2 regions of the Pseudomonas sp. B22129 genome follow, and region 1 is predicted to be linked to the other one. Evidence: riboswitches for the same ligand, from Rfam matches in the RefSeq annotation. Region 1 holds a riboswitch; the other holds the start of a gene.
What was found. A riboswitch is a leader RNA that binds a small molecule or an ion and turns the genes downstream of it on or off. The one in region 1 is predicted to bind cobalamin.
Positions count from the first base shown of each region.

Region 1 (4,207 bases):
CCCCCAAATGAATTGCCATGGTGGTGCCGTGGCGCGCCAGGCTGTCGAAATCCTCGCCGGGCGGCATGCTGGTTTTATCCGCATAACGGGTCAGGATCACACTTTGGGCGATATCCGGCAGGGTCAGTTCGGTTTCCAACAGTGCGGCGCAGGCCGCTACTGCCGTGACGCCGGGGATGATCTGGAAGGGAATGCCCAGCTCGCGCAGATGGCGGATTTGCTCGCCAATCGCCCCATACAGGCTCGGGTCACCCGAATGCACGCGCGCCACATCCTGGCCCTTGGCGTGGGCGGCCTTGATCAGGTCGATGATCTGCTCCAAGTGCAGTTCGGCGCTGTTGACCACGTGTTGCGCCTGATGGCCTTCCAATACCGCTGCCGGTACCAGCGAGCCGGCATAGATGATCACCGGGCAACTACGGATCAGCCGCTGGCCTTTGACGGTGATCAATTCCGGGTCGCCGGGGCCGGCGCCGATGAAGTAGACGGTCATGGGAATTCCTGTCGAAAAAACGGGCGAGCATGAAAGTGGCTCATGATCGAGCGCGCTGATTATCGGGGTTTAGCCGGCGCACGCCAATGCAAAGGTGGCCTGGGCGGTTTTTTTGCGGGTGATCAGCAGGCGGGAAGGGCCGTTGCAGAGGTGTTCGGCCAGGGCCAGTGCAGCGCTTTCGGCGATGCCGTAGCAGCCGGTGTGGGCGAAAGCTACGTCGGATTTATGGCTCAGGCGAGCTTCGTAGGGAGCGAGTTGCTCGGCGCTGAAACATTCAAAGGGCAGGTTCAGCCGTTGGGCCAGGGCAAGTAGCCCCGGCTCATCCTTTTTGCGATCAATACTGGCCAGGGCGGTGATGTCTTTACATTTGACGCCGCCCTCGGCGAGGGCGGCGTCAAACAGCGCCAGCAGGGTGTGAACGTCACAGCCCTGTTGGCAACCCAGGCCGACGACCAAGATCATGCCGAGTATTGGCCATCGCGGTTACGGCGAAACAGCCAGGCGCTGATCAGGCCCAGGGCCAGCCAGAACGCCACGTTGGTCAGTTGCGAGGCGATTTTGAACTGCGCTTCCAGAGCCTCCGGCGCCAGCATCGAATGCACGTCCGGCTGCGGCGCGCCGATCACATGGGGCACGACCAGAATCGCCACGCCCAACATTTTCAGCAGCCAGTTGCGACCGAATACCAGCAGCGCGATGCCGGCTGCAGTCGATGCGGCGGTGCCGATCCACCAGATCTGACGTTGCGCCAAGTCAGCGGCGGCGGTGCCCGGCAACTCCGGCGGCAGGCCCAGGGTTGGCGCGAGTACGAACGTTGCGTAACCGGCCAGGCCCCACAGCAAGCCCTGAGCGGTGCGGGTCGGCGCGCGCAGCGTGTAGAGGCCGGCCAACATCAGCGCAAACCCCACGGCCACCACCAAATTACCGCCGGTGGTGGACAGCACGCGCTGCCAGCCATCTTCCGGCTCCCAGGCTTCGGCATCGTGAGTGTGCGCAGCCGCACCTTCGGCGTGTTCATGAGCGACTTCGACAGCGGGCGAGGCGTTTTCAAAGGTTTCCGCCTGCAAAATCAGCGGGGCAACCCAGAAGCTCTGCAGCAGGGTCAGCAGCAGGGCGGCCAACAGGCCGGTGAACCCTGCGGTTTGGGCGATACGCTTGATCATGTCGGCAGGTCTCAGTGGCACGGGAACGCGGCGCTGTGGCGGGTATCGTGGGCGGCGTTGTGCACCGCTTCGATGTGCGAGAAACCGGCGAAATACACCAGGCACGCGCCGAGGATCGACGCACCGATGGCGGCGGTCAGGCGTTGGCTCAGGGTGGCGGTGCTGCTGGCGGTGTGCGAGGTGCTGCTGATGATCGACATGGCGCGTCCCTTCGGGGTTTCAGGGTGGCGCAGGCGCATGAAAACCCCGCGAGCCGGGCACGCAGGGTTCGAACAGCGCCCGCCCACCGCGGGTTTGTTATCTGATTTTTCGGGCCGGTCTCCGGGCTTGCGAGGGGGCTCTTGGAAAGAGTCCTGAAAGCATCGCCTTCCCATGCATTCGCACAGTGGCTGTGATACTTCGCTCGCTTACCGTTGCGGGGGCAGCACCGGACTGGTCATATCGCTATAACGCACCGGTTTCCCGTTTCACCCTTTGCAGGGCACCCGAAACAAGGTGTGTAGGAGAGCATGGGGGTGGGAGGGGAGTCAATTCGGATCTGGGTACATATCCGTTACCCAGATAACGGATATACACACCAACCCCATCATTGACCATCCCCCAAGCACTGCGTAGCCTTGTGCCCTCGAGGTTCTTCGGCCCAGGCCGAAGCTAAGAAGGGAACGCGGTCCAAGCCGCGGCTGCCCCCGCAACTGTAAAGGGTTCATCTGACTGCCACGCCACTGCCAAATCGGCGGGAAGGCGCAATCAGCGCCGGTCGCAAGACCTGCAAGCCCCAAGCCAGGAGACCTGCCTCGCAACCGATTTTCCACTTCAACCGGGCGGGGTGATCCGGTGACGAAATCAGCCTCTGCGCACCGCTGCAGGGCTTGTCGTCCCGTATGCCCGCCCCAAAGGGCATCCGATGAAAACACTGGCCAAACTCCCCGTCACCATCGTTACCGGCTTTCTCGGTTCGGGCAAAACCACCTTGCTGCGCCATATGCTCGACAACGCCCAGGGCCGTCGCATTGCGGTGATCGTCAACGAGTTCGGCGAGTTGGGCATTGATGGCGAAATCCTCAAGCAGTGCTCCATCGGCTGCACCGAAGAAGAAGCCAATGGCCGCGTGTACGAGTTGGCCAACGGCTGCCTGTGCTGCACCGTGCAGGAAGAGTTCTTCCCGGTGATGCGCGAACTGGTGGCCCGTCGCGGTGACCTCGACCATATCCTGATCGAAACCTCGGGCCTGGCCCTGCCAAAACCGTTGGTACAAGCCTTTCAGTGGCCGGAAATCCGCAGCGCCTGCACGGTCGATGCGGTGATCACCGTGGTCGACAGCCCCGCTGTGGCTGCCGGCACCTTTGCCGCATTCCCGGACCAGGTTGACGCCCAGCGCAAACTCGACCCGAACCTGGACCATGAATCGCCGCTGCACGAGCTGTTTGCCGACCAACTGGCCAGCGCCGACCTGGTCATCCTCAATAAATCCGATCTGATCAGCCCCGAAGACCTGGCCCGCGTGCGCCTGGAAGTCGCCGAAGAGCTGCCGCCAGCGGTGAAAGTCATCGAAGCCAGCAGCGGTCGCCTGCCGCTGGACGTGCTGATCGGCCTGGGCGCCGGTTCCGAAGAACACATCGACGGCCGCCATAGCCATCACGATCATCACCACGAGGGTGAGGATGATCACGATCACGATGCTTTTGATTCGATTTCCATCGACTTGCCGCAAGCGGATGAAGCCCTGTTGCTCGACGCCCTGACTCAGTTGGTGGTGCAGCACGGCATCCTGCGGGTCAAAGGCTTCGCGGCGATCCCGAACAAGCCGATGCGCTTGCTGATCCAGGGCGTGGGCACGCGTTTCGACAAGCACTTCGACCGTGCCTGGGGCGCTGACGAAGCGCGCATCACGCGCCTGGTGCTGATCGGCCAGGCGCTGGACGCAGCAGGCCTCGAAGCGCAACTGCGCGCTGCCCTCAGCGTTTAACCCATGCACCTGCTCAGGACTCAGCCCGGTGGTTTCGTCTCGGACGATAATATTGCCGACCTTGGCCAAACCCCTGCCGAGTTGGTGATCCTGTGCAGCGGTGATTCCAGCCTGGCACTGCTGGCCGAAGCCGCCCGGCAGTTGCCCGACGACTACCCCAGCTTTCGTTTGGCCAACCCGATGCAGGTGCAGAACCATGCCTCGGTCGACCTGTATGTCGATGAGGTGTTGCGCCACGCCAAGGTCATTCTGATTTCGCTGCATGGCGGCATTGGTTATTGGCGTTACGGCATCGAGCGTTTGGTGGAGTTGGCGGAACGCGGCGTGCAGTTGATTCTGGTGCCGGGGGATGATCGCCCGGACCCGGAACTCAGCAGCCTGAGCACCGTGGGCGTGGAGGTGCGCGACCGTCTGTGGCATTTCTTGCGTCAGGGCGGGATGGGCAATGCCCTGGCGTTCTATCGCTGCCTGGCCAGCGGTTTTTTAGGCCGCGATTACGCCTGGGCTGAGCCGCAAACCCTGCCGCGCACGGCGATTTATCACCCGCACAACGGCAATGCTCGCCTGAATGATTGGCAGGCGGAC
Region 1 is NZ_CP162592.1:5,217,830-5,222,036, reverse strand. It holds gene cobM (precorrin-4 C(11)-methyltransferase) at 1-493, opposite strand, end outside; gene AB4P94_RS23920 (cobalamin biosynthesis protein) at 563-955, opposite strand; gene AB4P94_RS23915 (CbtA family protein) at 952-1,656, opposite strand; gene AB4P94_RS23910 (CbtB-domain containing protein) at 1,668-1,856, opposite strand; cobalamin riboswitch at 1,951-2,160, opposite strand; cobalamin riboswitch at 2,268-2,468, shown strand; gene cobW (cobalamin biosynthesis protein CobW) at 2,561-3,622, shown strand; gene cobN (cobaltochelatase subunit CobN) at 3,626-4,207, shown strand, end outside.

Region 2 (4,207 bases), 190 kb from region 1:
TCCCGCGAACGCGCATCGCTGATCCGGCTATACAGCACCACCTCACTGACCGGCAAAACCGGCAATCCGAATTGTTCGCCGACCTCCACAGCCCCCGCCGGCGCTACCCGATGGGCGAGGGCGGCCACCCCCAACCCCGCGCTGACCGCTGCGCCCACGGCCATCACGCCGCCACCGACAAACACCTCGGTCCAATCCACGTTCGCCTCATCCAGCGCCCGCGTTGCCAAATGCCGCACCCCACAAGGCGCCGCCATGGTCGCCATACGCAGTGGAGTGCCCGGGCTGTGCTGCCAGGTCGGTGCGGCAAACCAGCCGAAGCGCTCCACCGCCAGTACGTCACCGTCCTGGCGGTCGCCCTCGTTGCGCACGATCACCGCGTCCAGTTCGTTGCGATCAAAGGCGGCGACCAGGTCGCGCGAGGAAGCGATGCGCACTTCAAGAATCACCATTGGGTCATACGCCGCCAATCGGCTGAGCCACAACGGCAAGTCCGGCCCCGCCACGTGGTCGCTGATGCCGATCACCAAGCGCCTCGGTGCTTGAGTGCCCATGTCACCCAAGGCGCGTTCATGGGCATTGAGCAACGCGCGAGCGGCGACGATGAACTGCTCGCCCCGGGGCGACAGCCTTACATGGCGCGGGGTGCGCTCCAGCAGGCGATAACCGAGGCGTTCTTCAAGGCGTTTGAGCTTGAGGCTGATGGCGGCCTGCGAGGTGTCGAGGGCTTCGGCCGCGCGGGTGAAACTGGTGAAGTCAGCCACCAGCACGAAGGCCTGTACGGTGTCGATATCCAGGGGTTTGAGTGCATCAGTCATTTCAACTCCTTATTGCACTTATATCGGATGATATCTTGTTGAAATCATCGGCCCTGCGCAAGCTGCAATCTCATCTTGCACGGGAGTTTCGCCATGTTTGCCAAACAGTATTCACACCGCCTGCCTGCCGATTACGACATGGGCGTGATTCGCCGCCGCGCAGCACAGTTGGGGCCGTTGTGGGATCACGCTGAAGGGTTGCTGTTCAAGGCGTTTATCGGCCAGGAGCGTGGGGGCAACCTGTACTCGTCGGTGTACCTGTGGGCCGACCCGTTGCAGGCCGCTGATTTTTTGCTGGGGGCACGCTTTCAGAAGGTGCTCGACAGCTTTGGCCGCCCGCACATCGAGAGCTGGCTGCCGCTGGACGTGCAACGGGGCCCGGCGCAGAACGCGTTGAGTTTGTATCGGGAAGAATGGCCGCTGGAGCCGGGTGCGGATCGGGCTGCGATCCTGGCCGAGGAGAAAGTGCGCAACCAACAGCTGGCGGATAGCAGCGACACGTTCGCGGTATTCCTGGCGCTGGATGTGCAGGCCTGGCGCTTGATACGGATCACCTTGTCGGCAGCGGCGCTGGACGCAGCACATCCCGGGACGGGCTATCAGGTGTGGTACCTGGCCCGTCCGGGGATCTAACGCATTACGAGTTGAACCTTGCCTGTGGCTGGCTCAATTTGCGTTCGGCCACAGCACCGAATACCAGGCCCAGGGTGGTCCACAGCACCAGTTGGATACCCAGGGACGCCACGCGGAATTTCCACAGCAATACGGCGGAGAATTGCTCGGGCACTTCGTTGATCACCGGGAACAGGCTGCCGGCCACCGACACGATCACGAGGTACAGCACCACGCCAAGGATGGCGCCGGCCCAGAGGCCACGGCGGGCGATCAGCTTGCGTGCGGCGTTGATCGCGATCACGGCGGCGGCCACCGATACCAGCAGCATCAGGAAAAACAGTTTGGTGCGCTGTGCGATGGTCTCGGGGTCACCCACCGACGGCGGGTTGGCCGGGTATTTAAGGCCTGGGACCACGATGAGGGTGACGAAGGCCGCCAATGCCAGCAGCGCCGCCAGGCCGCGCGGGCCGACCTTGCCGATGCGGCCCAGGGAGTAGGCGAACACCAGGGCGAAGATGCCGCCCAGGGATACGCTGTACACCACCACGCCGGTGAACAGGCCAAAGGTGCTTTGCACCTCGCGGCTCACCAGTTCTTCTTCCGGCGCATCGCCGTGCATCTGTGCCATCTGGTCTTCAAAGGCGATGGCCTTGTCGATCTGCGGCTCACCAAAGGTCTTGGCGAAGCCAAACGCCAACACGCCGGCGAGCAAGCCCACCAGCATCCCGCGTACGAGTAAATGCCCTGTCATGTCATGTCTCTCTTATCAATTAATGGCAGGGGAAACCCAGCAGGTGGCGGCCGTCGTGCACAAACTCGTGCACATACATGCCTTTGAACACGGCCGTGGCGCCTTGCTCGGCGCCGACGAAGTAGATCGCCAGCAGCAACAGCAGGCCGCCGAAGATCGCCCAGGGCAGGATTTCGCCCAGGGGGATGGTCGGCACATAGACATCAGGGTTTGTTGCAGCGGTGTTAGCCATGAAAACCTCCAGGGATGACGCGTCCCGAAATGGATAGCGAGAGGGCTGAAACAGGGTCTGGCTTACGGCTGTGAGGCCGAATACAGTGGCGCGACCGCGCCGGGTTTGAACCGGCTTCCTGTTTCATGTTCGTTGTAACATGTTGAAACAACTTGGCGAGTCTACGCTGACTGCGCGCCGAAACAGAGTGAATTGTGATGCTGGCCACCCGCTTGACCCTGATTTGCCATGCCCTCACGCCCCTTCAAAAACAGGGGCGGTTTCCTGATGACGAATCCGTCTTGATGGACTGGCAGGGCGCGGCCTTGTCCCTGGCGGGTCGCTACAAGAAGAACCGGCGCCTGATGTGCGCGCCCGAAGCCAGAACCCGGCAGACGGCAGGCTTGTTCGGTGATGACGCAGACATTGATGGGGCGCTGCGAGATGGCGATTTCGGTGGCTGGAAAGGTCAGGCCATCCGTGAGCTGGAAAGCGATTCACTGATGGCCTGGATGACCGACAGCGCCAGTGCGCCCCATGGTGGCGAATCGGTGGATCAGCTCTGTGTTCGTGTCGGGCAATGGATGAAGGCGCTGGAAACCCAGCCTGGCCATGTGGTCGCCGTCACCCATCCCTTCGTGATCCGCGCCGCCATGCTGTACGTCATGCAGTTTCCTGTCTCGATGTTCTACCGGATCGACGTCGAGCCGCTGTCTGCCACCGAACTGCGTTTCAACAACCTGTGGCGCCTGCGCCTGGAAACTCACGCCTGAGCGCGCGAACATGGCAAAATCCACGCCCCGCAATGAGAGCAACCCATGAAACGCATCCTGATCATCGGCATTGGCGCCGGTAACCCTGACTACATCACGATGCAGGCCGTGAAGGCGCTGAACCGCACCGACGTGTTTTTCCTGATGGACAAGGGCCAGAGTAAAGACAAGCTGATCGACCTGCGCCGCGAGATCTGCGAGACCTACATCAGCGAGCCCGGCTACCGCTTCGTCGAGGCTGACTGCCCCGAGCGCGTGCGCGGTGACATTGATTACACCACCGCCGTGCAGGATCTGAACCGCGACAAGCAGCAGACCTTCGAGCGCATGATCAACGAGGAAATGATCGACGGCGAAGTAGGCGCTTTCCTGGCCTGGGGCGACCCGGCGTTGTACGACAGCACGATTCGTATCCTGCAGGCGATTCTTGCCAGCGGCCGCGCTGAGTTTGAGTTCGAAGTGATCCCTGGCATCACCAGTGTGCAGGCCCTGGCCGCGCAGCATAAGGTGCCGCTGAACCGCATCGGCCGTTCCATCGAGATCACCACCGGGCGCCGTCTGGCCGCAGGGCAGGCGAGTGATGCCGACACGCTGGTGGTGATGCTCGACGCCGAAGATTCCTACCGCACCGTGGCCGATCAAGACCTGGACATCTACTGGGGCGCCTACCTGGGCACGCCGGATGAAATCCTGATCAGCGGCAAAGTGGCGCAAGTGGCTGACGAAATCCAACGGGTGCGCAAGGCGGCACGCCTGGAAAATGGCTGGATTATGGACACTTACCTGTTGCGCAAACCTTGAGGTCGCTTTCCATGCTCAAACTGCTTGCCCTGGCGCTGGCGTTGTCAGCCGGTGCCGTCCATGCCGATTCCAGCTTGCACACGGACTTGCCGCTGACGTACCTGGAACAGACCCAGAGTGAGGCGCGTAACCAGCCGCTGGTGATTTTCCTGCACGGCTTTGGCAGTAACGAGGAAGACCTGTTTGGCATCAAGGACGAACTGCCGTCGACCTGGACTTACCTGTCGGCCCGCGCGCC
Region 2 is NZ_CP162592.1:5,407,059-5,411,265, reverse strand. It holds gene AB4P94_RS24610 (LysR family transcriptional regulator) at 1-818, opposite strand, end outside; gene AB4P94_RS24605 (DUF4865 family protein) at 912-1,451, shown strand; gene AB4P94_RS24600 (CbtA family protein) at 1,456-2,184, opposite strand; gene AB4P94_RS24595 (CbtB domain-containing protein) at 2,204-2,416, opposite strand; cobalamin riboswitch at 2,448-2,578, opposite strand; gene AB4P94_RS24590 (histidine phosphatase family protein) at 2,614-3,168, shown strand; gene cobF (precorrin-6A synthase (deacetylating)) at 3,214-3,969, shown strand; gene AB4P94_RS24580 (alpha/beta hydrolase) at 3,981-4,207, shown strand, end outside.
Region 2: it holds a riboswitch for cobalamin, as region 1 does, so the genes downstream of both, AB4P94_RS24595 (CbtB domain-containing protein) here and AB4P94_RS23910 (CbtB-domain containing protein) in region 1, are expected to answer to the same signal.